Regions from separate parts of the Paenibacillus suaedae genome, predicted to be linked through region 3. Evidence: riboswitches for the same ligand, from Rfam matches in the RefSeq annotation. Region 3 holds a riboswitch; each other region holds the start of a gene.
What was found. A riboswitch is a leader RNA that binds a small molecule or an ion and turns the genes downstream of it on or off. The one in region 3 is predicted to bind cyclic di-AMP.
Positions count from the first base shown of each region.

Region 1: linked by a shared signal. The riboswitch ahead of kdpF (K(+)-transporting ATPase subunit F) and the one ahead of RQP50_RS14265 (3D domain-containing protein) in region 3 are both predicted to bind cyclic di-AMP.
Region 2: linked by a shared signal. The riboswitch ahead of RQP50_RS28680 (3D domain-containing protein) and the one ahead of RQP50_RS14265 (3D domain-containing protein) in region 3 are both predicted to bind cyclic di-AMP.

Region 1 is NZ_JAVYAA010000008.1:215,942-224,011, forward strand. It holds gene RQP50_RS25860 (hypothetical protein) at 1-292, shown strand, start outside; gene RQP50_RS25865 (hypothetical protein) at 285-584, shown strand; gene RQP50_RS25870 (hypothetical protein) at 778-1,170, opposite strand; cyclic di-AMP (ydaO/yuaA leader) riboswitch at 1,547-1,736, shown strand; gene RQP50_RS25875 (hypothetical protein) at 1,807-2,214, shown strand; cyclic di-AMP (ydaO/yuaA leader) riboswitch at 2,229-2,406, shown strand; gene kdpF (K(+)-transporting ATPase subunit F) at 2,710-2,787, shown strand; gene kdpA (potassium-transporting ATPase subunit KdpA) at 2,842-4,521, shown strand; gene kdpB (potassium-transporting ATPase subunit KdpB) at 4,616-6,625, shown strand; gene kdpC (potassium-transporting ATPase subunit KdpC) at 6,809-7,393, shown strand; gene RQP50_RS25895 (histidine kinase) at 7,403-8,070, shown strand, end outside.
Region 2 is NZ_JAVYAA010000013.1:9,020-17,089, forward strand. It holds gene RQP50_RS28665 (AbrB/MazE/SpoVT family DNA-binding domain-containing protein) at 1-98, opposite strand, end outside; gene RQP50_RS28670 (HD domain-containing protein) at 406-1,689, shown strand; gene RQP50_RS28675 (TatD family hydrolase) at 1,725-2,492, shown strand; cyclic di-AMP (ydaO/yuaA leader) riboswitch at 2,686-2,889, shown strand; gene RQP50_RS28680 (3D domain-containing protein) at 3,208-4,335, shown strand; gene rnmV (ribonuclease M5) at 4,502-5,068, shown strand; gene rsmA (16S rRNA (adenine(1518)-N(6)/adenine(1519)-N(6))-dimethyltransferase RsmA) at 5,074-5,985, shown strand; gene yabG (sporulation peptidase YabG) at 6,058-6,963, shown strand; gene veg (biofilm formation stimulator Veg) at 7,122-7,397, shown strand; gene RQP50_RS28705 (protein sspF) at 7,612-7,788, shown strand; gene ispE (4-(cytidine 5'-diphospho)-2-C-methyl-D-erythritol kinase) at 7,955-8,070, shown strand, end outside.
Region 3 is NZ_JAVYAA010000003.1:186,560-194,629, forward strand. It holds gene RQP50_RS14240 (response regulator) at 1-266, shown strand, start outside; gene RQP50_RS14245 (HAMP domain-containing sensor histidine kinase) at 312-2,153, shown strand; gene RQP50_RS14250 (transporter substrate-binding domain-containing protein) at 2,338-3,123, shown strand; gene RQP50_RS14255 (amino acid ABC transporter permease) at 3,276-3,932, shown strand; gene RQP50_RS14260 (amino acid ABC transporter ATP-binding protein) at 3,925-4,647, shown strand; cyclic di-AMP (ydaO/yuaA leader) riboswitch at 4,907-5,075, shown strand; gene RQP50_RS14265 (3D domain-containing protein) at 5,085-5,795, shown strand; gene RQP50_RS14270 (polysaccharide deacetylase family protein) at 5,881-7,053, opposite strand; gene RQP50_RS14275 (dihydroorotate dehydrogenase electron transfer subunit) at 7,447-8,070, shown strand, end outside.

The DNA.
Region 1 (8,070 bases), on a different contig from region 3:
CGAGGAGCAGCAGGTGCAGATTGAAATGATCAAGGCTATTGTGCAGAGCCAATCCGCATTGGCACGTATGTTGAATCAAATGGCTGACCTCACAGCACATTCAGAAGCTGCAACGAAATTGCTCAAGGACAATATTCGTCTGTTGTCCATGTATCAGCTTGCACTATGCGGCATGGTCACAGGTTTTCAGACCCGTATTCGCAAGACAGGCACAGCTGCGCCTCCATGGCTGCATCCGGATTGTCAATTCGAGGAGATGAGAGTGGAGGAGGGAGAAGTTGCAAGTGAATAAGCTGAAGCGAGCACGGAGATCCCGGCGGCAAATAGGACAGCAGAAGTTGGTTAGCGGCACTGCATCAACGGGAAGCGTAAGGAAAGCGGGCAAGCAGGTTCCGCAACGGAAATCGCAAAGCCGTCTTCAGGTTGTGAAGCAGCCCGATCGTCGGCGTACAACGAAGCAATTTGCCTCAACACATTCGACTCATCATCGCATTCAGCATCCTGCATATCAAGATGGATATCGGGTGGGGTATGCGAAAGGATATGAAGATGCACATCAACTGTCCTATGCCAATCAAGCATAACGAAGTGAACAGTCTGACGCTTGCATGGGCAAGAGGAGGGCTGTTTTTTAATAGCTATCGAGTGATAGGATTCGGGCAAGAAGGAACTTGAACAAGTATCACGTTTGGGTAAACGGGGTAGAACGATGCGCAGTTGTATGCCTGCGCATCGTCAGAAACTTGATTTTCGTTTACAGCTCTCTATAAATTGGTTTCAAGGGGAGAGACATAGCTTCCTGCTTGAATGTGGCTCCAGTTGTATGACGTCAAGCGTGGTTCCGCCTACCAGAGGTAGATCGAGCCACATGCGCATAACGCTTGCTCCCCATGCACGAGGAATGATCGTATCCCACATGATTCCACGCTGCTGCACTTCCCATTGGGAGATCGCCTTGTGAGCTCGTAGACGAGTGCTGCCGCTATAGTTGTGTTCCGCACTGTCGAGTAGCTGTTCACGCGGTTGAAGTCGAATATAAACAAGGTCGGAAGCAAGATGAACGTCCATCTCTTCTGGTTGAACGATTCTGTCTCCATGCTGCTCGCTCCATTTTCCCCAGTGTTCAGATAGCTTGTGACTTAGTAATTGTGCAAGTTCTAGGTCTTGCATATCGTGCCTCCTCTCGATGAGATGCAATATCTGCCGTGCAGATCGAAATCGATTGCAAGCAGCGTCTCAGTTGTTGTGCGTATCCTACCTTTTGGAATAGAGATTGTAAATAGAATCCAATCCAGGAAATCCAAACAAATGGTCAAACAAAGCGTTTACATACAGGTATTTATTTAAATTTCTTTGTTTTTCTCATGAAATCATCGCCGCATAAGCAAAGTTGAGAAATTGCGAGGTAATGATGCTGTAATGAGAGATAAGATGGGATTAGTTGATCACAATTGCCCGGAAATGGAGAAATTATGGTTTTCATTTCATTTACAGCAGGAGGGGGAAAGGCGTAAGATTCAGTTCAGCAACAACAACGTTATCCGTTGCGTCTCAATCGCTGAATTCCGCAGGAAGCGGAAGCGGGGGAACCAATCAAGTGAATGGAGCTGAGTGGACAGTCAGCAGCCACCGTTCGCATGGGGTGAATCCGGCACAGGATTACTGTCCTGGCTGGTAGGGCGACTCTTCGCGCCCGAATCCGTCAGCTAACCTCGTAAGCGTACGGGAGAGGCGCGCCTGATCATATGGCGACGCACCTCTTTCTTGCAAGTAGGGCTTCGGACAGATGAACAGGAGGAACTGGATATGTACGATGCGGACCGGGTCATTACAGTGTTCGCAGGCTGTGAGACGGGGATTGAATTCATACGTCAGTTGAAAGGAGCAGGATATTCGGTGGCGGGAATTGCCCATAATGGGCGATTGGCAAAGCGATTAGAAGGTATTGGCGTTCATTCCATATGCCGGATCAATACGACGGAGCCGAAGGCGTGGGCCGTCCCTCATGTCCCGATTGGCCGAATCTATGTGTTTGAACAGAGCTTTGCGCTTTCCTGCCGGCTGCTTCAAATATGCCGGCAATGGACGACGGATCCGATCACAATCGTGACGAAACGTCATCATCCGCAGTCGATCTACCGATTGCTTGGCGCGAATTACGTCATTTATACGCAATCGGATCAAGTTTCATTTTTACTATCAGATATCATCTAATTAATCCATATAGGCAATGCTCACCGCTGAATCCCATTCATGGGAACGGGGGAACCAACGTTAGTGCGCCAGCTGTACATCTGCAGTTCGCGCAAGGGGTGAATCCGGCACAGGAATCCGTTCCTGGCCGGTAGGGCGACTCTTCGCGCCCGAATCCGTCAGCTAACCTCGTAAGCGTCCAAGGAGGCAGCCTTTATTTCGTCGTGGAACATTACGCGCACGTTTTTTTGACGATGCGCGAAATAGGCCACACGGAAAGGGTCCCTCTTTCCGTGTGGCTTTTTGTGTTGCCTGCGCGTTCCTACTGAGCAGGAAGTCTTGGTAGGAGCGGGATCGCGGCAGCATTGCCTGGAGAGATGAGAACCTTATTCAGGAGGAGGAAGGGACTATGTTTGATGCAGTCATGATGATTCTTCTCGCACTGCTTGGACTAAGCGTATTGGGTATTCTCCATTGGTGCAAGACGGAAGTGGAGGAACGGGGTGATCGCTCATGATGATCGTGTTATTCACCTTAATTACGGCACTGTTCATTTATTTGCTATATGCCTTAGTCAAGCCGGAACGATTTTAGTTTGGGCAGAGTGATTATTGATATTTGTACATTAGAGAAGGGTGGAACGGAACAATGAGTGCAATCGAATGGATCGCCATTGGAATTACCTTATTGCTTGCCTTGGCGATAGCGCGTCCGATCGGAATATATATGGCAGGGGTGTTTGATAATAGCGGAGCTCCAAGACCGCTGGATCTTGTATTTGGTCCGATAGATCGTATTTTATTTAAGTGTTTCGGCATTAAGGATCAATCGCAAAGCTGGAAGGCATACGCCTTTACGGCAGTTGCCACGAACGTGCTGATGATTGTGGTGACGTATGCAATATTCCGCCTTCAAGGGGTATTGCCGCTCAATCCGAATGGCATTCCTGGCATGGAACCGGGAGTAGCATTCAATACGGCGATCAGCTTCATGGCGAATACGAACTTGCAGCACTATAGCGGTGAAAGTGGACTGTCTCCGCTGTCACAAATGACGGGCATTATTTTCTTGATGTTTACGTCACCTGCTACTGCGCTAGCGGCAGTAATGGCCATTATACGAGGGTTGACTGGCAAACCGCTCGGCAACTTCTTGGCAGACCTTGTGCGTTCGATTACGCGCATTTTCCTGCCAATTGCGATCGTTGCCAGTGTACTGTTCATCTGGAATGGGGTTCCGCAATCCTTAAGTCCAATGGAAAGTGCAGTAACTGTTGAAGGAGCAGAGCAGCACATTCCGCTTGGGCCCGTAGGCTCGATGATGTCGATTAAGGAGCTTGGCAACAATGGCGGTGGCCATTATGGAGCGAACTCCGCACATCCATACGAGAATCCGAACGGTGTGACGAATTTAATTCATATTTTACTCATGTTGATGCTGTGCACGGGGCTGCCGTTTGCCTACAGCCGCATGGTCGGCAACAAGAAGGAAGGGCGAGTGCTGTTCGTCTCCATGGCAATCTTGTTCCTCATTATGCTCGGATCATCGCTTACGGCCGAACATATGGGCAATCCTGTGCTGAACACAGCAGGATTAAGTGGAACAGGCAGCATGGAAGGGAAGGAAGTGCGCATTGGCGTTGTGCAATCGTCACTGTATTCGGTCGTTACGACTGCATCGGAGACGGGCGGAGTCAATAATATGCATGACACGCTGACACCACTCGGTGGCTTGATCCCGATGGCGAATATGATGCTGAATACCGTATTCGGCGGCGTCGGTGCTGGATTTATGAACGTGCTGCTGTACGTCATGATCGCCGTATTCCTATCCGGTCTCATGGTCGGACGGACACCTGAATTTTTGGGCCGCAAGCTGGAAAGTAAGGAGATGAAACTGCTGGCGGTTACCTTGCTGGTGCATCCGATATTGATTCTAGTACCGACTGCAATTGCAGTTGCTACACAGGCGGACACCCTGTCCAATCCAGGATTCCACGGATTGTCGCAAGCATTATATGAGTTTACATCATCTGCGGCGAACAATGGATCCGGGTTTGAAGGGTTGGGAGATGCAACGCCGTTTTGGAACATTTCCACAGGTATTGTCATGTTCTTAGGGCGCTACGTATCGCTCGTTACGCTCCTTGCCGTAGCAGGATCGATGGCGAAGAAGCAGCCAATTCCGAACACAAGTGGTACGTTCCAGACGAATACGGCGCTGTTCGGTATCGTATTTGTCGGCACAGTACTTATTGTGGGTGCTCTGACGTTCTTCCCGGTAGTCGTGCTCGGTCCGGTCGCAGAACATCTGACGTTGTGGAAATAAGGGGGAACGGAAAATGAAGACGGAAAAACAGATGAAAACACCTGCGCCATTTGAACCGGCGCGTACGCATACACATCAAGACAAGGAACGGAGCATGTTCCAAGGCAGCTTAATGCGGGCAGCATCGATCGATGCGCTGCGGAAGTTCGATCCGCGCCAGATGGTTAAAAACCCGATGATGTTTATTTGCGAGGTTGGCTTCGTTATTACACTGCTGCTTACGTTCGTGCCGGATGCCTTTGGTTCGCCAATGCCACGTTGGTTCAACGGCGCGGTCAGCTTCATCTTATTCATTACGGTTTGGTTCGCGAACTTTGCTGAGGCTCTCGCTGAAGGTCGCGGCAAGGCACAGGCGGATTCGTTGAAGCAGGCGAAGCGGGATTTGTGGGCGAACAAGATAACCGAAGGTGGAACGGTTCGCGTATCCTCATCCGAGCTCCGTAAGGGTGATGTCGTAGTCGTTCGTGAAGGGGAGACGATTCCTGGCGATGGCGAGGTCATCTCCGGATTGGCCTCTGTGGATGAATCAGCGATTACTGGGGAGTCTGCGCCAGTATTGAAAGAAGCAGGCGGGGATTTCTGCTCGGTAACTGCTGGAACGAAGGTAATTAGTGATGAGATTCGTATTCGGATTACAAGCGATCCGGGAGAATCGTTCTTAGATCGAATGATTTCATTAGTTGAAGGCGCGCAGCGCAAGAAGACTCCGAATGAGCTTGCTCTTCATACTGTACTTGTCAGCTTGACGCTTATCTTCTTGGTTGTCGTTGTGACCTTGCCTGTATTCAGTCATTATTTGCAGGTCGAATTGAATGCGGCGGTGCTAATTGCCCTGCTGGTCTGCTTGATTCCTACTACGATTGGGGGGTTGCTGTCCGCGATCGGTATTGCAGGTATGGACCGCGTAACTCGGTTCAATGTCATTGCAACGTCAGGTAAGGCGGTTGAAGCCTGCGGGGATATTCATACAATTATTCTAGATAAGACGGGAACCATTACGTTCGGGAATCGCTTGGCTCATGAACTCATTCCGGTGCAAGGAACGAATGTAAACACATTGTCTCAGTGGGCAGCTGTTGCCTCTCATCATGATGAGACACCTGAAGGTCGCTCTGTCGTGGATTGGGTATCCAGGGCAGGAATTAAGTATGAAGCAGAACTTGCTATACAAGGGGAATTCATCCCGTTCAAAGCGGAAACACGCATGAGCGGTGTTGACCTGAAGGATGGGCGCAGCGTGCGCAAAGGGGCTGTTGATGCGGTGAAACGCTGGGTTATCGCCCAAGGAGGTACCGTTCCGCAGGATTTGGATGCCAATTCAGATGCGATTGCTTCTGCTGGCGGAACGCCGCTGGCTGTGGCCGTCGGACGCGATATTTATGGGCTGATCTACTTGAAGGATACGGTGAAGCCAGGCATGCGGGAACGGTTCGAACAGCTTCGCCGCATGGGCATTCGCACCGTCATGTGTACAGGGGATAATCCACTGACGGCAGCAACCATTGCTCGGGAAGCGGGGGTAGATGACTTCATCGCAGAGAGCAAGCCAGAAGATAAGCTGGCTCTGATTCGCAAGGAGCAGGCGGCAGGGAAGCTGGTAGCAATGACTGGAGACGGTACGAATGATGCTCCGGCACTGGCACAGGCGGATGTCGGCATCGCGATGAACAGCGGCACGGCAGCAGCGAAGGAAGCGGCAAATATGGTCGATCTCGATTCTGATCCGACGAAGGTCATTGAGGTGGTATCGATCGGCAAGCAGCTTCTCATGACGCGTGGCGCATTGACGACATTCAGTATTGCGAACGATGTGGCGAAATACTTTGCTATCATTCCAGCAATGTTCATGATTGCCATTCCGCAGATGTCAGCTCTGAATATTATGGGCTTGCATTCGCCCGTATCGGCCATTTTGTCGGCGCTTATTTTTAATGCCATCATCATTCCGTTATTAATTCCGCTGGCGGTCAAAGGCGTGGCGTATAAGCCGATGTCTTCGGTTAAGCTGCTGCAGCGCAACCTGTTCGTATACGGCTTGGGCGGATTAGTAGCTCCGTTCGTCGGCATTAAGCTGATCGATCTAATTGTGGGCATTTTAGTGTAACCTTGCAACAATTGTAACTGCAAATAGCCGAATAACAACCTTAACTGAAATAGCTGAGTAGCTGTCCCAAATTGTAATTAGCGGCAATAACTGAAATAACGCTAATGGTTGGTATGTAGATAGAGAAGATTGTTGAAATAATCATATCGGGTTCAAGCAAGGAAGAAGAGAGGATGAACGAACATGACAGAGCGTATGAATATTGGTGGAGCGATGGTGCGGACGACAATCGGCTTGCTGCTGCTGTGCGGCCTTGCTTATCCATTTGCGATGACGGGGCTTGCACAGGCGGTAATGCCGAATCAAGCGAACGGCAGCATGGTATACAATGAGAAGGGGCAGTTGCTGGGCTCGAAGTTGATCGGACAGACATTTATAGAACCGCAATATTTCCATGGGCGAATATCTAGCATCGGGAACGATGCTGCTGGCTCTGGTTCGCCGAACTACGCTCCTTCGAATCCAGCGCTTAAAGAGAGAGTTGAGAAGTCAGTTGAGGAATGGGGCAAGGAGAATCCAGATGCGGATGTGAAGCGGATTCCACAGGATTTACTGACCAACTCTGCCTCGGGACTGGATCCGCACATTACACCGGAGGCGGCACGTGTACAGCTGCCTCGTGTAGCGAAGGCTAGCGGAATCTCGAAGGAACGACTTGAACAGTTGATTACGAAATATACAGAAGGAAGAGACTTGGGAGTATTCGGTCAACAGCGCATCAATGTATTGTTACTGAACCTGGAAGTACAGCACGAAATGAAAGGTTAGGTGTCGGCTGTGAATGAAGGGGATGAGTACCGTAGGCAATCGCCGGAAATGATATTGCGAATGCTTGAGCAGATGAAGCGGGGAAGGCTGCGGATTCTTATGGCTGTTGCCAGTGGGGCGGGCAAGACGACACAGCTGCTGCTGGAAGGGGTGAATTGTACCAAGCAAGGGCTGGATGTGGTGTACGGCACAGTGCTGCCGACGCAGGAAATATGGAATGAGGCTGGGCTGCACGTTGGCATTGATTCTTCCCCCATTCAAGCCATTCCGATGATCGCATGGCAGAGGGATGGACAGGATCGTTACGACATCGATGTGGAGGCCATTACAGTTCGGATGCCGGATGTGGTGCTTATTGACGGACTTGCTCATCGTAATCGACCGGAAGCCTTACGTTCAACGAGGCTGGAAGATGTAAGAGAATTGTTGAAACGGGGCATGAACGTAATTGCGACGATGAATGCTTATGAAGAGGAAAGTGTTCAAGCTGCGGCAAAGAAAATGACCGGCGTCGTCAGCGAATGGACGATACCAAGTGAGGCATTGAAGGAGGCAGACGAAGTCCGCCTCCTTGATGTGTCTGCAGAGTCTTTAATGGAGCGTAGAATGCAGGGGCAGTTCAGTCGAGCTAAGCATTCGCGGAAGCATCGAGCGGAAGAGCGAAGCCGTATAAGTAT
Region 2 (8,070 bases), on a different contig from region 3:
TCCTTTTCACCGATACCAAGGGTGCGGCGAAGCTCGATCGGAATGACGACACGACCTAGTTCATCTACTTTACGGACGATACCAGTGGACTTCATCATAGTTCAACGCTCTCCTCTTTGCTTTAGCATGAAATGTCATATTTCGACAAAATTCTTTTTGGCTGATTCTTATCGTACCAACCATTCCCAAATTAGTCAACCTAAAAAATGTATACTTGGCGTGCTAATTTATGGATTTTAGGTTTTTTTTAGCTTATATTAAGCTGTTTTTAACGACGTAGCGTACACTTTTACACTCGTATGGTATTTTTTATGCAAAAATAAACAGAAACAAGAATAAACCAAATCTTTTCGACAATAAGGCAGACTATGTCGAAAAGGTTCGAATCGAAAGGAGTGATTTTCAATGTTATTAGAGGAAAAAGTGTTCAAGGATCCGGTTCACAATTATGTGCATGTTCAAGATCGAACAATTTGGGATTTGATTAACACAAGGGAATTCCAGCGGCTCCGCCGCATTCGCCAATTAGGAACTTCCTATTTAACATTCCATGGGGCAGAGCATAGCCGCTTTTCTCATTCTCTGGGCGTATACGAGATTACTCGGCGGATTATTTCTCAATTTGAACGAAACCAATACGAGGACTGGCCGCAAGAAGAGAGGCTGGTTGCCTTATGTGCTGCACTGCTTCATGATGTGGGCCATGGACCGTTCTCTCATTCCATTGAAGAGGCCTTCGATATGTTTCATGAAGATTGGACATACCGCATTATAATAGAAGATACCGATATCAATCGCGTGCTGAGACAAGTAGACCCCCAGCTCCCAACCAAGGTGGCATCAGTGATTCGCAGGACATATGAGCGGCCGATTGTCGTGAATTTGGTATCCGGCTCCCTTGATGCGGATCGTATGGACTATTTGCTGCGGGATGCATACTTTACCGGTGTTAATTACGGTACATTCGATATTGATCGTATTCTAAGGGTGCTGCGACCGCTTAAGGATCGGATTGTAGTCAAAGAGAGCGGTATGCACGCAGTAGAGCATTACTTGCTAGCTCGATATGAGATGTACTGGCAAGTTTACTTCCATCCGGTAACCCGAAGCTCGGAGATGTTACTTCGCCTGATTTTCAAACGAGCCAAAGAATTATATTTGGGTGGATACACTTTTCAATATTTCCTCTCTCCTCTAGATGCTTTATTTGAAGGAACGATTACGACGGAACAATATATCCAAATGGATGAGGCATTTGTACAGACCGCATTTATGCAGTGGACAAGGGAGAAGGATGAGCGTCTCGTTGACTTGTGCCAACGATTCATGGAGCGTAAACTATATAAATATATTGAAGTTGAACAGATGGATGAAGATTTACAGGGACGATTGCGGGCAGAGTGGTCGCAGATTGGGCTTGATCCGGACTATGAACTTATGTTCGATTCTCCCTTCGATAAGCCCTATGATGTATATCGAAAGGGAGATGCCCGTTCACAGCAACATATTATGCTATGGGGGCGGGATCAGCAAATTGTAGAGCTGTCCAAGAAATCGGATATTGTACGTTCCATTAGCGGCATTCGCCGTGGAAAACACTATATCTATTTCCCAATGGACAAGCTTCTGGAAGTCTCGAATCACCTTACGGAAGATACAAGGCGTATGTTTATACGCCGCAATCATTAGATCGATTTACAAGAAAGAAAAAGGAGCGCATAAACGTGTTATTTGATACACATACGCATTTAGACAGCAGCAATTTTAACGAGGATCGCGATCAGGTTATCGCACGGGCCGTTGAACAAGGGGTGACCCGTATGGTTAACATCGGGTTCAATCGAGAGACGATCCCGACGACGATGGCGTTGGCAGAGAAATATGATTTTATCTATGCAGCCGTGGGCTGGCATCCGGTAGATGCCATAACGATGAAGCCGGAGGATATAGACTGGATCGCCAAGCTAACGGAGCATGAAAAGGTTGTGGCGATTGGCGAGATCGGACTGGACTATCACTGGGATACGTCTCCGAAGGATGTTCAGCACCGTGTATTCCGCGAGCAAATTGGGTTGGCGCGAGAATTGAAGATGCCGATCATTATTCATAATCGTGAAGCGCACGAAGATGTAATCCGCATCTTGCGCGAGGAGAAGGCTCACGAAGTAGGGGGCATCATGCACTCCTTCTCAGGTAGCTGGGAAACAGCGAAGATGTGCCTGGATATGGGCTTCTACCTTTCATTTGGAGGACCTGTTACTTTCAAAAATGCAAAACAGCCGAAAGAAGTACTTGTTAAGGTTCCGAATGATCGATTGCTTGTGGAGACGGATTCCCCCTATTTGACTCCTCATCCGTTCCGAGGCAAGCGCAATGAGTCCGCATATGTTCGTCTTGTTGCAGAGGTTGCAGCAGAGCTGAAAGGTATGGAATTTGAAGAATTTTGCAGAATGACGACTCAAAATGCAATGACATGTTTTGACATCGCATGAAAACGGGCCAAAAACAAGTGAAAAAAAGACATCGGCCATAAAATAAGTGGATTTCATAATGAAAAACGGATTAAGTTACATTTTTTTAACCATTTTTCGCGAAAAACGGAATTGCTACTGTCTTTACAAGAAGATTGCAAACACGATATGATTTCTCACAGATGTTATTACACAATTCAATATTGTTCCAACTAATTCAGTATCGCTTAATCTCCATGAAGTGGAGAGCGGGGGAACCAGAGTGTGAACGACATGACATGAGTACATGTTCAATCACACGGATTAATTCCTTGGGGTGAATTAGGGACGACCGAGCCATGAGCCGGTTGGTTCCGATAGGGCGACTCTCAAGCCCGAACCCGACAGCTAACCTCGTCAGCGTACCGAGAGAGGGTTCCTCGCGTCCTACACTGTTGACGTTTGGGTTTCTATTACGGAAGCCGCGAAAGAGTCTCCTCTTACGAAGGGCTTCTTTTGTTTACTCTCAAACATTCTTTTTTTTGAATAATGAGAATAAAGACGTCATAGGGTGTAAGAAATAGGAGGTGGGAGCAGCCAATACTGAAACGTTGGTACGGAGATTTCGGCATTGTCTTGAACGATTACATGCTCGTTTATGGCAAGTGAAGTCTCTCGTAAACATTCTTGAAATAGTCGCGTCAGATGGAATCATGCAGAGCACTCGACGGCGGGACTATGTAAGGAGGACCGAGAAATGGGACAGATCGTGAACAACGAAACCCATGAACCCCGATCATCCAGCATGTCACTCGCATTGCGATGGAAGCATGAAAATGTGCGTGTTATCACCGTTATTGCAGCTGTAGCAATCGTGATCACATTAATAGCAGTCTTGACTTGGTATAATGTAACGAAGAAGACAGTGGCTGTGCTCGTTGATGGACAAGAGCGTTCAGTCGAAACTCGCCTAGATACGCTTCGCAATGTTTTGGATGAGCATGCGATAGCGCTTGGGGCATACGATGTAGTATCGAAGCCGCTTGATGCAGAAATTGCTGATGGAGATCGAGTTATTATTGAACGCGCTTTGCCTATCCAAATTACAGCGGATGGGAAGAAAGAAACACAATTTACGACGAAGAAGTCGGTGCATGATGCACTGAGTTCGCTGCAAATCCAAGTGAACCCTGAAGATAAGGTATTCCCTTCTAAGCGTGCCTCTATTTCGAAGAACATGGATATTCGCATCGTCCGTGTCAGCAAGAAGATGGAAGAGCGTAAAGTGAAGGTTCCTTATCAAGTGGTGAAGCAGGCAGATGCTACTCTCCTTAAGGGGAAGACCAAGACGGTTCAAGATGGAAAAGAAGGCTTGGTTGTCCAGAAAGTACAGAAAACGTACGAGGATGGTAAGCTCGTATATGCGCAGATGGTCGACAAATCCGTTCATACAAAACAAGTGAATCAAGTGATAGCCTATGGAACGAAGAAGGAACCGGAAGTTGCTGTTCTGTCAGTGAACGCGCAGGAAGACGATTCTGACAATGTTTCCAGTGGCGACAAAGATTTTAACTATAAAAAAGTGCTGAAGAACGTTCAACTGACGGCGTATACGGAATCTGAGGGATCGGCTGGTGCGAAGACGGCATCTGGCGCAATAGTATCAGAAGGTCGTACTATCGCGGTTGATCCGAAGGTCATTCCGCTCGGCTGGTGGGTATATATCGAAGGGATTGGATTCAGACGTGCTGAAGATACAGGTGGCGCGGTCAAGGGGAAAATTATCGATGTATACTTCGACAGCAAGAAGGCGGTCAGCAAATTCGGACGCAAGAAGGGGTACACCGTATACGTGGTTGGCCCAGTCAAGCCGGAATCGAACTAACGCACAAGGTATGCAGCCATGTGTAATTAGGATATAGTAATGAATAATGATTTATGTCATGCTAAGAAGAGGGGACACCCTCTTCTTTTGTTGTTTATTTATGAATGGAGAGCAAGAGAAGGATGCGGAATTAGGAAGCAGCCTTGTGGTGAGAGGAGCAAGCATATTGATACGCGAAGTGATAGTTGTAGAAGGCAAAGATGATACCGTTGCCATTCACCGTGCCGTTGAGGCGGATACAATTGAGACAGGTGGATCGGCGATTAATGATACAACGATAAAACGCATCGCATTGGCCCAAGAGCGCCGAGGGGTTATTATTTTCACGGATCCAGATCATGCGGGGGAGAAAATTCGGAAGACGATAGCAGAACGTGTACCTGGGTGCAAACACGCTTTCCTGCCTAGACATGAGGCGATAGCCAAAGGGGATCTTGGTGTGGAGAATGCAAAGCCAGAAGCGATTCGCCGTGCCTTAGAGCAGGTTCGCTCCGAGATGCCAAGCATGACGTCAGAGCTGACGTGGACGGATCTCGTCGAAGCGGGATTAACGACGCATGCAGGCTCTGCAGAACGCAGACGGCAGTTAGGTGAAATATTGGGCATTGGATACTGCAACGCGAAGCAGATGCTCAAGCGCTGCGGTGTGTTCCAGATCGGACGAGAGGAATTTGAGAACGCCTTGCGGAAGCTGAACCAATTCGAGCAGGAACAATGTGCAGAAGGAGAATAGATGGAATGACGCAGACGAGAATAGATATTGCAACACCGAATCGCACGAAAGACATTATACGCAAGCATGGGTTTTCATTTAAGAAAAGCTTAGGACAGAACTTTCTAATTGATATGAACATTTTGCGCCGTATTGTGGATGCTGCAGAGCTGGATGATGTGACAGGTGCCCTGGAGATTGGGCCTGGGATCGGTGCGCTTACGGAGCAGCTCGCTAAGCGCGCTCGTCGTGTAACAGCAGTCGAGATCGATCAGCGCTTGCTTCCGATATTAGGGGAAGTGCTGGAGCCCTATGAACATGTCCATGTTGTACATGGGGATGTATTGAAGGTGGATTTGCATGAATTGTTCCGCGAACAGTTCCAAGATGTCGAGCGGGTAAGTGTTGTGGCTAACTTGCCGTATTATGTGACGACCCCGATTATGATGAAGCTTCTGGAGGAGCGTCTGCCGCTCAAGAACATCGTCGTCATGATTCAGAAGGAAGTCGCAGAGCGAATGGCAGCGAAGCCAGGAGGCAAGGATTACGGCAGCTTAAGTGTGGCTGTTCAATATTTTGCAGAGCCGGAGCTTGTATGCACCGTACCGCATACGGTGTTCATCCCGCAGCCAAATGTAGAGTCTGCAGTAATCCGTCTACGTGTGAGACAGACTCCATCTGTGCAGGTGAAGGATGAGTCGCTGTTATTCGATGTTGTACAGGCTTCGTTCGCTCAGCGTCGCAAGACGATTTGGAATAACCTAAAGGCTCGCTATGCCAGCAAGTGTGGGACAGACAGGCTGACAGAAGCGCTTGCTTCAGCACATATTGAACCGAGTCGCCGAGGGGAAACACTCTCGATTGAGGAGTTCGCTGCTCTGTCCGATGCGATCGGCCAAGCCATTGCACGTGCAGAAGAAGAGGATCAAGCGGAGTAACATAATTTTAAGGCTTAGGCATCACCAATTTATGCGTTTGCCCATAGGATAGTCGGAGAGGTGATTGATCCTATGAACGAACAAGTGAAGCAAGGAGATTTGGTCGTACGCAAGTCGTACGGTGGCGATATTACATTCCGTGTGGAGGAGATCTTCCGACAGATTGCGGTTATTAAGGGGACGGATTATCGCTTACTGGCGGATTCCCATGTTGAAGATTTAGTTAGTGTACCGAAGGCAACGATTGCGCGCCGCACGGAACAGGCTCATATCAAGATGTTGGAGTCTGTCGAGGTGCTTGAACAGCAGCGTAGGCAGCTGCAAGAGCGCAGGCGGACGGAGCTTCCATTTGCAGAGACGCCGAATTCCATTTCAACCTTTGATATGCCGGGAACGGTACTCCATCTGGATGGGGATCCCGGGTATTTACAGAAAAGCATGGCGATATATAATCAGCTCAACGTGCCGGCAGAAGGCCATTATGTGAATGAACGCAATATGGCAGATACGTTGTATCGGCTGCTGCCGCGAGTGAAGCCGAATATAATCGTCATTACGGGACATGATGGTGTATTGAAGAACGGCAGGTACCGTGATCTGTTAAATTTGCAGAATTATAAGAACTCCCAGAACTTCGTTAATGCAGTACAGACGGCAAGGCAGTATGAGCGCCATCTTGATTTATTGACTATAATTGCCGGGGCATGCCAATCTCACTTCGAGGCGCTTCTGCAAGCAGGAGCCAACTTTGCAAGTTCACCGGGCCGAATTATGATTCATGCCCTTGATCCAGCTTACGTAGCGGTTAAGGCCTCATATACCTCAATTCGTGATACCGTACAGATTGGGGATATTGCGCCTCATATGGTCAGTGGCATTGACGGGGTGGGAGGCATTGAGACAAAGGGAAGTTATCGCGTGGGCATGCCGAAGTTGAAGGATTTATCGACATTGAACGTTACACCAACCGTAATATAAGCGGCCTATGTATAAAATACAGAAAAAAGAACCATTTTAATAAATTTGGACAAAAAAACACATTGACACGAAAACGGTGTTATTGTTATAATTATTCGTTTATTTGACAACACCTCCTGAATTGGTTATAATGGACAAGGAAAGAGGTGGTAGCTGTAATGGCGAAAAACGCGCTGTTTGAAATTCGTCGTTGTCTTGAAGCACATGTCGGTCAGAAGATTCTGCTCCGCGCCAATGGCGGTCGTCGGAAAACGATTGAGCGTACGGGCGTGTTGGAAGAAACCTACCCTTCTGTATTTATTGTTAAGTTGGACCAGGATCAGAACGCGTTTAAGCGGGTATCCTATAGCTATGCAGATATATTAACAGAATCGGTCCAAGTGACCGTATGCGCCGATAACGGCGAGTTGAAGATTGAATATGTTCGCGGTTAAGCGACATGACGGCAGCCTGTGAGGGCTGCCTTTTGTTTGTTTTGAAGGAATAACATATTACTTACGGTCATGGTTCACCCGGATATTCCCCCATAAATCGGAACTGGAGTGTACGTATAATGGAGACGGCTTCTACTCACATTAACGGTAGGCCGATGATTATGTCGTGCTTGCTGATGATATGAACATTAAGGTAAGCGTGGGAGGTGCAGTGATGAGCCGAAGAAAGCGCAGCTTCATGTCTGAAGAGCTGAAGGTGGAATTGGCTAAAGATCTTGGCTTCTACGATACGGTGTCCAAATACGGATGGGGTGCTATCCGTGCGAAGGATGCTGGCGATATGGTCAAGCGGGCCATTCAACTTGCCGAAGAGGCAGCCTCGAAAAAATAACGAGTCAAGAACCTCCTATCCAGCGAGCATCGGATCTATTCCGCTCTGTTCGCTTTTTTTATTACGAAATCATGTTCATTGCCTGTATACGTACACATATGACTTGCACCATAGAGTCTGTTATAATAACGTAAGCGATCCGTAGGATAAAGAAGGGTGAACGCGAGTGAAAGTGTACGAGAAGGCGCCTGCCAAAATAAATTTGCTGTTGGATGTGCTGCGTAAGCGCGAGGATGGGTATCATGACGTCGAAATGGTCATGACGATGGTAGACTTAGCGGA
Region 3 (8,070 bases):
AAGCAGAGACGGGAGAGCAGGCGCTTAATTCAATGCGTGCGTGTCCAAGTAAAATTGTGCTCATGGATGTGAGCCTACCGGATATGAATGGCCTGGATGTACTGCATACGGTTCGTACAATGCGTCCAGATACCGAAGTTATAATGATGTCTGCCTATAGCGATGCAGACAAGGTTAACGAAGCGAAGGCGGCAGGAGCGATTGGCTTCTTCTCGAAGCCGTTCGACTTAGAAGAACTGCGCGCGTACATATCATCCAGACTGTAACGGGCTACGATATCTTGTCTTGACAATTGTCAATCGGAGGATGTTATGTTTAGAACGATACATAGCCAACTAAGCGCCCGGGTAGTGACGACACTAGTGGCTGCGTTGGCCATTATTTTTTCATTTTCGTATGAAGCTGTTCGTTCGATTATTGAGACGAGCATACAGAACAATTATTTGAATCAAGTTAAGATGGCCGCTCACGATGTTGAAGCGGCCATTCGTCACCACAAGCTAATGGTGGAGACGTATGCGAGAGTCATTCAGGGCATATTCGACACATCTGGGCGAATCAAGGCTGAAGTGAATCAATTGACAGAATGGTATGCATTTCAACCGAAGGATCTCGTATTCGGGTACTGGTTCACCATGCAGACCGGTTCGAAATGGAAGGAGAAATTTACATCCTGGTTTGGTCATGATGAATCCGGTCTGCTCCGTAATTTCAATAAACAAGAACATGTGGACGAGTCACTGCCTCAGTATCGAGATGACCCGCAATACGACTATTATCATGGTTCAGTGAAGAAGAATGGAACCTATTTGACAGCACCATACATTGATCCTTATGTAAACCTACCGATGATATCCGTCAGCACGCCTGTATACGACTCAGGAGGCACACTGCTCGGTGTGGCCGGAGTTGATATACGGTTTGGCGATTTGAAGCAGTTAGCAAACAAGCTAAGTGTACACCCCAGCAGCAAGATTCTACTTACTTCCCTACAAGGCAATTTATTATACGACCCAGATGAAGAACGAACGATTTATGACAATATATACACCAATCTTAATGAAGATACAGCGACTTTATTACGCAAAGTAAATGACTCTAAGGAGTCTATTATCATTGATGACTATCGTGGGAACTCCATGTATATATTCTCAATTCCGCTTGAGGAGACGAACTGGAGAGCAATCATTATGCTGCCTGCGGGAGTTATTAGCAGCGTGTTGCTTTACGTATGGGTCGTAACCCTAATTACGATCAGTTTACTTATTGTTGTGATTTACATCCTAATAAACTGGTGGATCCGCCGTTTGATCGTGACTCCACTGCATCAATTAGTCGAGGCGTCTCATCGTATTGCCGGTGGGGATTATGACGTGACAGTGAGAATCGAATCCAATAATGAATTTTGCCAGCTCGGCTCAGATATGAATCGGATGAGTGAGGCGCTGCGTCAGAAGGCACAGATGGAGCAAGAAATGAAGCGTATGAGCGCACTGCAGGTTGTGGGAGAGATGGCTGCCGCGCTTAGTCATGAAATTCGAAACCCGCTAACGACAATCAAAGGATTTCTGCAGCTGCTTCGCAATAAGCCGGAGCATGCGGATGAGCATGTCTATTTCCGTACGATGATGGAGGAAATTGAGCGGGCGAACATGATCATTACGGAGTATTTGACCTTGGCTAGACATAAATTCGTCCAATTTCGTCCTCATTGCTTGAATGAAATCATTACACAATTATACCCGCTTGTGCAAGCATCAGCGTCGGCTCGCTGCCAGGATATCCGCCTGGACATATCACCAGTTCCTTCTATTGAAATGGATGAGAAAGAGATGAAGCAGCTTCTTCACAATCTCATTCGGAACGGACTTGAAGCGATGAGTGAAAACCAGGTGTTGACGATTCGAACTCGTATGAAAGGGGATAGGGTTCTTCTATGTATTGAAGATGAAGGGCCAGGCTTCCCAGCCGAGGTTTTATCCAGGGCAGGAACTTCTTTTGTCACGACGAAGGAGAAGGGGACAGGACTAGGCTTGTCCATCTGCTACAGTATCGTTGAGCGCCATGAAGGAGACCTTATCATTGAATCAGTGCCAGGTCGCACAGTTATCACAATTAGTCTCCCGCTATTCCGCAAGAAGCAAGAAGGATAGTTTGGATGTTGCCATAATTGACCAATGTATTATAAAATGGAAGAGTTATGCGCTAATATTCTACTTTTAAATCCAATTCCTAAGAAATAATGGTTGTATAACTATGCATCTGCGTGTATAATGATGTTACCTCACTAAGAGCGAGCGGGGAATATTACACATATACAGAGCGGGGTTGGAGCAAATGAAATCATTAAAAATTGTTGCAGCATGCACACTCATTCTATCATTATTAGTTGGTTGCGGTGCGAAGGAAGACCGTCTAGCAACTGTACAAGAGAATAAAAAGCTGGTACTCGGCACGAGTGCTGACTATCCACCATTTGAATTCCGTAAAACAATCGACGGCAAGGATCAAATTGTCGGTTTCGATATTGAGATAGCGAAGGAAATTGCGAAGGATTTGGGCGCTGAATTAGAGATTAAGGATACATCACTGTCGTCATTGCCTGAGGAACTGAAGACAGGCAAGATTGACATCGCAATCGCGGGACTAGATCCAACGCCTGAGCGGGAGAATGCAATGGAATTCTCTACACCTTATTACTTGGCGGAAGCAGGGGTTATTGTACGTGCTGCAGACAAGGATAAGTATAAGTCACCTGAAGATTTGAAGGGCATGAAGATCGGCGTACAGCTTGGCTCAACCTTCGAGGATGTCGTTCAGCAAATCCCTGATGCGAAGAAGGAAATGCTGGATAAGGTGAACGACCTCGTTCTTGCACTGGAGTCGAATCGTTTAGAGGCTGTCGTTGTGGAGAAGCCTGTGGCAGCGGCATTTGCTGCGAATCGCAAGGAAGTCGCTGTCGCGCCGGTGGAATTGAAGCCAGTAAGTGAAGGATATGTAATTGGAGTACGCAAGGGCAGTGTGAAACTGCGTGATGAAGTGAATAAGACGCTTGAACGCTTGAAGCAGCAGGGCAAGCTGGATGAATTCATTACACAAGCGGTACAACTGGCGGAACAATAAGATCAGATGGATTGCATCTATATGCGGTCTATACGGATCTCGATGTGATATGTTCGCTCCTCGTGGGAATTCAACCAGTGAGGAGCTTTTTCTCTTTATATAGAAGAAATGCAGATTAACAGTCGTGATAGATAGGGAAGGGGAAGTTTGTCATGTTCGATTGGTTCGACATGTTATGGACGTATAAATTAGGATTTGTATCCGGTGCTGGCATAACCGTACTGCTATCCGCGATATCCGTTCTGTTCGGATTACTATTGGGAGTGGCCATTGTCTTGATGCGGATGTCTAAAATAAAGCCGCTTAAATGGTTTGCTGTCACCTATATCGAGGTGTTCCGTGGAACACCGCTGCTTGTACAATTATTCATTATTCATTATGGACTTGCAGAGTATGGCGTAGAATTCAGTGCACTAACATCTGGAGCGATTGCTCTATCCTTAAATAGTGGTGCGTATTTGGCTGAAATCTTTCGTGCCGGCATACAATCGATCGACCACGGTCAATTGGAAGCAGCTCGTTCTCTCGGAATGTCAAAACCAATGGGGATGCGCTTGATCGTACTTCCACAAGCGTTCCGCAATGTTATTCCGGCGATCGGCAACGAATTTATTACGATTATTAAGGAGACTTCAATTGTCAGCACCATCGGGATTGCAGACTTGATGTTTGAGACAAATATCGTTCGTGCCAAAATTTATTCAGCGATGGGACCACTGATTGGAGCAGCGTGTATCTATCTCATTCTAACCTTCACTTTATCGAAAGTGGTGGCACGTTTGGAAAGGAAGTTGAGCGAGCATGATTAAAATTCAAAATTTGCATAAATCGTATGATAAATTGGAGATTTTAAAAGGGGTAAATGTCTCTATTGATCGTGGTGAAGTGGTTGTAGTCATAGGCCCTAGCGGATCCGGAAAGAGTACTCTCCTTCGTTGCATTAATTTGCTGGAAACTCCGACACAAGGGGATATCCGCTTCGAGGATCAGTGCATCACTGACAAGTCGCACAACATTAACAAAACACGTGAAAAAATGGGGATGGTATTCCAATCGTTCAACCTATTTCCCCATATGACCGTGCTGCAAAATATTACCCTTGCTCCAATAAAGGTGAAACATGTGCCAGAGGCTGAAGCAAATAAACTAGCAATGGAGCTGCTTGGCAAGGTTGGATTGGCGGATAAGGCCAAGGCATTCCCTAGACAATTGTCCGGTGGACAGAAGCAGCGTATCGCGATTGCGCGAGCACTTGCTATGCAGCCGCATGTGATGCTGTTCGATGAGCCGACATCAGCGCTTGATCCAGAGATGGTCGGCGAAGTGCTTGAGGTCATGAAATCACTCGCCGGAGAAGGAATGACGATGGTAATCGTAACTCATGAGATGAACTTCGCACGTGAAGTGGGCGATCGTATTTTGTTTATGGATGGCGGCAATATTGTGGAGGAAGGTTCTCCAGACCAATTATTTAACCATCCTAAGCATGCTAGAACGCAGGATTTTCTAAGCAGAGTATTGTAAAGAGGTATTGTAAATATATAGGTGTTCGAATAGGCATCCTTAGGGGGTGCCTATTGTTGTTTGCTTTATTATGTAAGCGTTTTCGTTTACAAATCTGAAATATGTGCTATGATAGAAACAGAAAGATTACAAAAATGTCATCTCTGATTACAAATTTGTTATGAAATAAAAAAAGTTTGAAGCTTCAATCCATTGGGGGGCGCGGGTTCCAGAGACTTACCATCATATTCCTGCGCACAGGTTACAAAATTGTGATATGATGCAATCCGAGCCGAAACGACACACCCGTACGGGGGACTATTGACCGGTGTTCGATATTACGAGAACACCTTGGGGTGAATCGCTTATTCCGCAACTTGGAATGGCGTAGGGGAACTCCTTGACCCGAATCCGACAACTAACCCCGCAGGCTAATGCACAGGAGGAAAACAAAACATATGCGTAAAAGAATTACACTAACGATTACAGCAGCTTTACTTGGACTTGCGTCCATTCTTCAAATTTTGCCGGCACAGGCTGAGCCCTATACGGTAAAAGAAGGAGAAACGTTCTATTCAATTGCTAAGAATTACAACATGAGTGTTGAATCCGTATTGTCGGCAAACCCGACAATTAATCCGAAAAATCTGTATGGTGGACTCTCCATCGAACTTCCAAGCCCTGTTGTTCAAAAGTCGGTTTTGGAAGGGATGCCAGTCAATAATGCTTTGGGTGTAGCAAAAAATGACGAACAGGCAGTCAAAACGGCTTCGAATAATCAGAAAGCAGCAGTACAACAAGCTGCTCCTAAAAATGTAGTTCAATTGTCCTCTGGACGTACAGCGACATACAAGAAAACGATAAGCATGCGTGCAACAGCTTATACCGCTCATCCGAGTGAAAACGGAAAATGGGGCGCAGTAGATGCTTTGGGTAATGCATTGAAACTAGGTACAGTTGCGGTCGATCCAAAAGTGATTCCGCTTGGTACGAAATTGTATATTACGGGATATGATTTCAAACACTTGCCGACAGGCGGTATGGTTGCTGTAGCTACGGATACAGGCGGTGCAATCAAGGGGAAAAAGGTTGACATATTTGTACCGGTAAGCAAGAAGACAGGCAACACATTCGGCGTGCAAGACGTTAAAGTATACGTGTTGAAATAATATCTACTATTATATATAGATGTAGATGAATACTTACAATAGCAATTGAACAACAAGCCTCGCCATTATGGCGGGGCTTGTTTGTTTATTCCTTCTTTTCCTTCTGATCTTGGAGCAGATCAGGCAGGGTGACGAATTCATATTTCCGCTCCCTTAACTGCTGAATAATCGATGGGAGTGCTTTCACGGTTCCATGCAGATACCCATTATGTGTGCTTCCGCTGGCATGCTGCAATACGATGGAACCTGGGCGTACCCCACGCATCACATTTTGCAAAATACGTGAAGCGGTTAATCCACGCCAATCGTTTGTATCTACATCCCAATTGACGACCATGTATCCATTATCTCCTGCCCAGCGCAATTGCTCTTCGTTGATTTCTCCATATGGCGGACGGAAGTATCGAGGCTTATATCCGGTAGACTGCTCGATAATGCGTTCAGTATCCTTCACCTGGTGTTCAAAAGCTGGAAGCGTCAGCTTTGTCAGCAACGGATGATTGTACGAATGATTACCGATCACATGCCCCTCGCGCACCATCCGCTCGACGAGTCCTGGATAAGCCTTGGCACGAGAGCCAACGAGAAAGAAAGTGGCTCGGATATTGTGCTCCTTCAATATATCCAATACAAGCGGCGTAATGCGGTTATCCGGTGCGTCATCGAAGGTGAGCGCAACTTGTCGTTCTCCATGACGCTGCTTCGCATTCAATTTAAAGATATGTGGGTACTTCAACCGCAGTTCCGCAATCGTGAGATGCTGTTTCTTCATCTTATGCATGCTGGAGCGGGATGATTGTGAAGCTTGCGCCGCAGATTGCGACGGGGTTGATTTCTGACACTTGTGCTGGCGTTCATTCGAAGAGGAAGAACGCTGTTTCTGCTGGCCAGATTCTGACTCTGCCTGCTGCGACTCCAGTCTCTTCTGACTTTTCTGGTTATCACGCTCTTTATGCTCAGCTGATATGGTGAATTTAGGCATCTCAAGATGATCCGATGAAGCTGCATTCTCTTGCTTCTCCTTAGCATGTGGGGAATGCATGTTCACAGAGTCTGCCTTGAAGATACGTGGTACTGGATGAGTGCGATCTTGTCTCCACAGACTGTCTGCTGATGAATGGATCGATTCCGACTGATTTGGCTTGCTTGGTGGAAGATTGGGTATGGGAGGCGTTGCTTCCTGCGAACGATGGAAGCAGCCAGTAATACAGAGCAAACAAAGGGATAGTACAGATAAGCAGATTCGACAATGTTGCATAGCGCCATTCCCCCATTCCATAAACAGTTCAATGTTCTTGTTATGTCCTTGGGGTGGTAGAAATATGCCCTTCCACTTACCTAGTACGGTAGGGAAATAATCTCATCGACTATAATTGTTAGGATGTTCACTTGTAACTTCTTGCTAATATTCTGAAAATTTGCGAAACCATTGTCACAATTCATACGCTAATGTGACATGGGTCACAGTGGGATGTCAACCAGAACATGCATAGTAGAAGTGTAAAGGTGAGAAAAGCTTATGCATAGGCCATATAGGCAGCAATCCATAAGGTTGTGAATGTGGGCTTTTCTTACGAGCAGGAATCTGCACATCTCAATAAACGTGAGAAGGATGCAGACTGTCCTTACTCGTGAAAAAAGGAGCATACTTGTGTATACGATTCTTTCCAACGAACGCATCTCTGAAGGCATTTACCTCATGACGGTGGAGGGTCAATTTCAAGCAAGCATGGGTCAATTCTTTATGCTGCGAGCCTGGAATACGGCACCTATTCTGTCTCGTCCAATTAGCATCTGCAATTTGGAGAAGGATAGCATCCAGTTTCTGTACAAGATTGCAGGAGAGGGTACGCGTTTAATTGCACAGCTACGTGATGGAGACCGTATCCAGCTAGAGGGGCCATTCGGCAATGGCTTCCCGCGAGTGGAGGGACGAACTGCACTTATCGGAGGCGGTATTGGCATTGCACCCTTATTATATACGGCGAAGCAGTTGGATAAACCGGATATCTATCTTGGCTTTCGAGGGCAGTCCTATTTAACGGAAGCATACGAACCTTACGCGAATGAGTTGGTTGTCCGTGTAAACGGCAACCTCCTAGATGACGTGGACTTAAGTAAATACGATAATGTGCTGGTGTGTGGTCCATTGGGAATGATGAAGGCAGTTGCCTTGCAAGCAGAAGGCTTGGATACGAAGGTGTATGTATCTTTTGAAAAACGTATGGCCTGCGGAATCGGGGCTTGTTATGTATGCTCAGTAAAGAATAAAAAC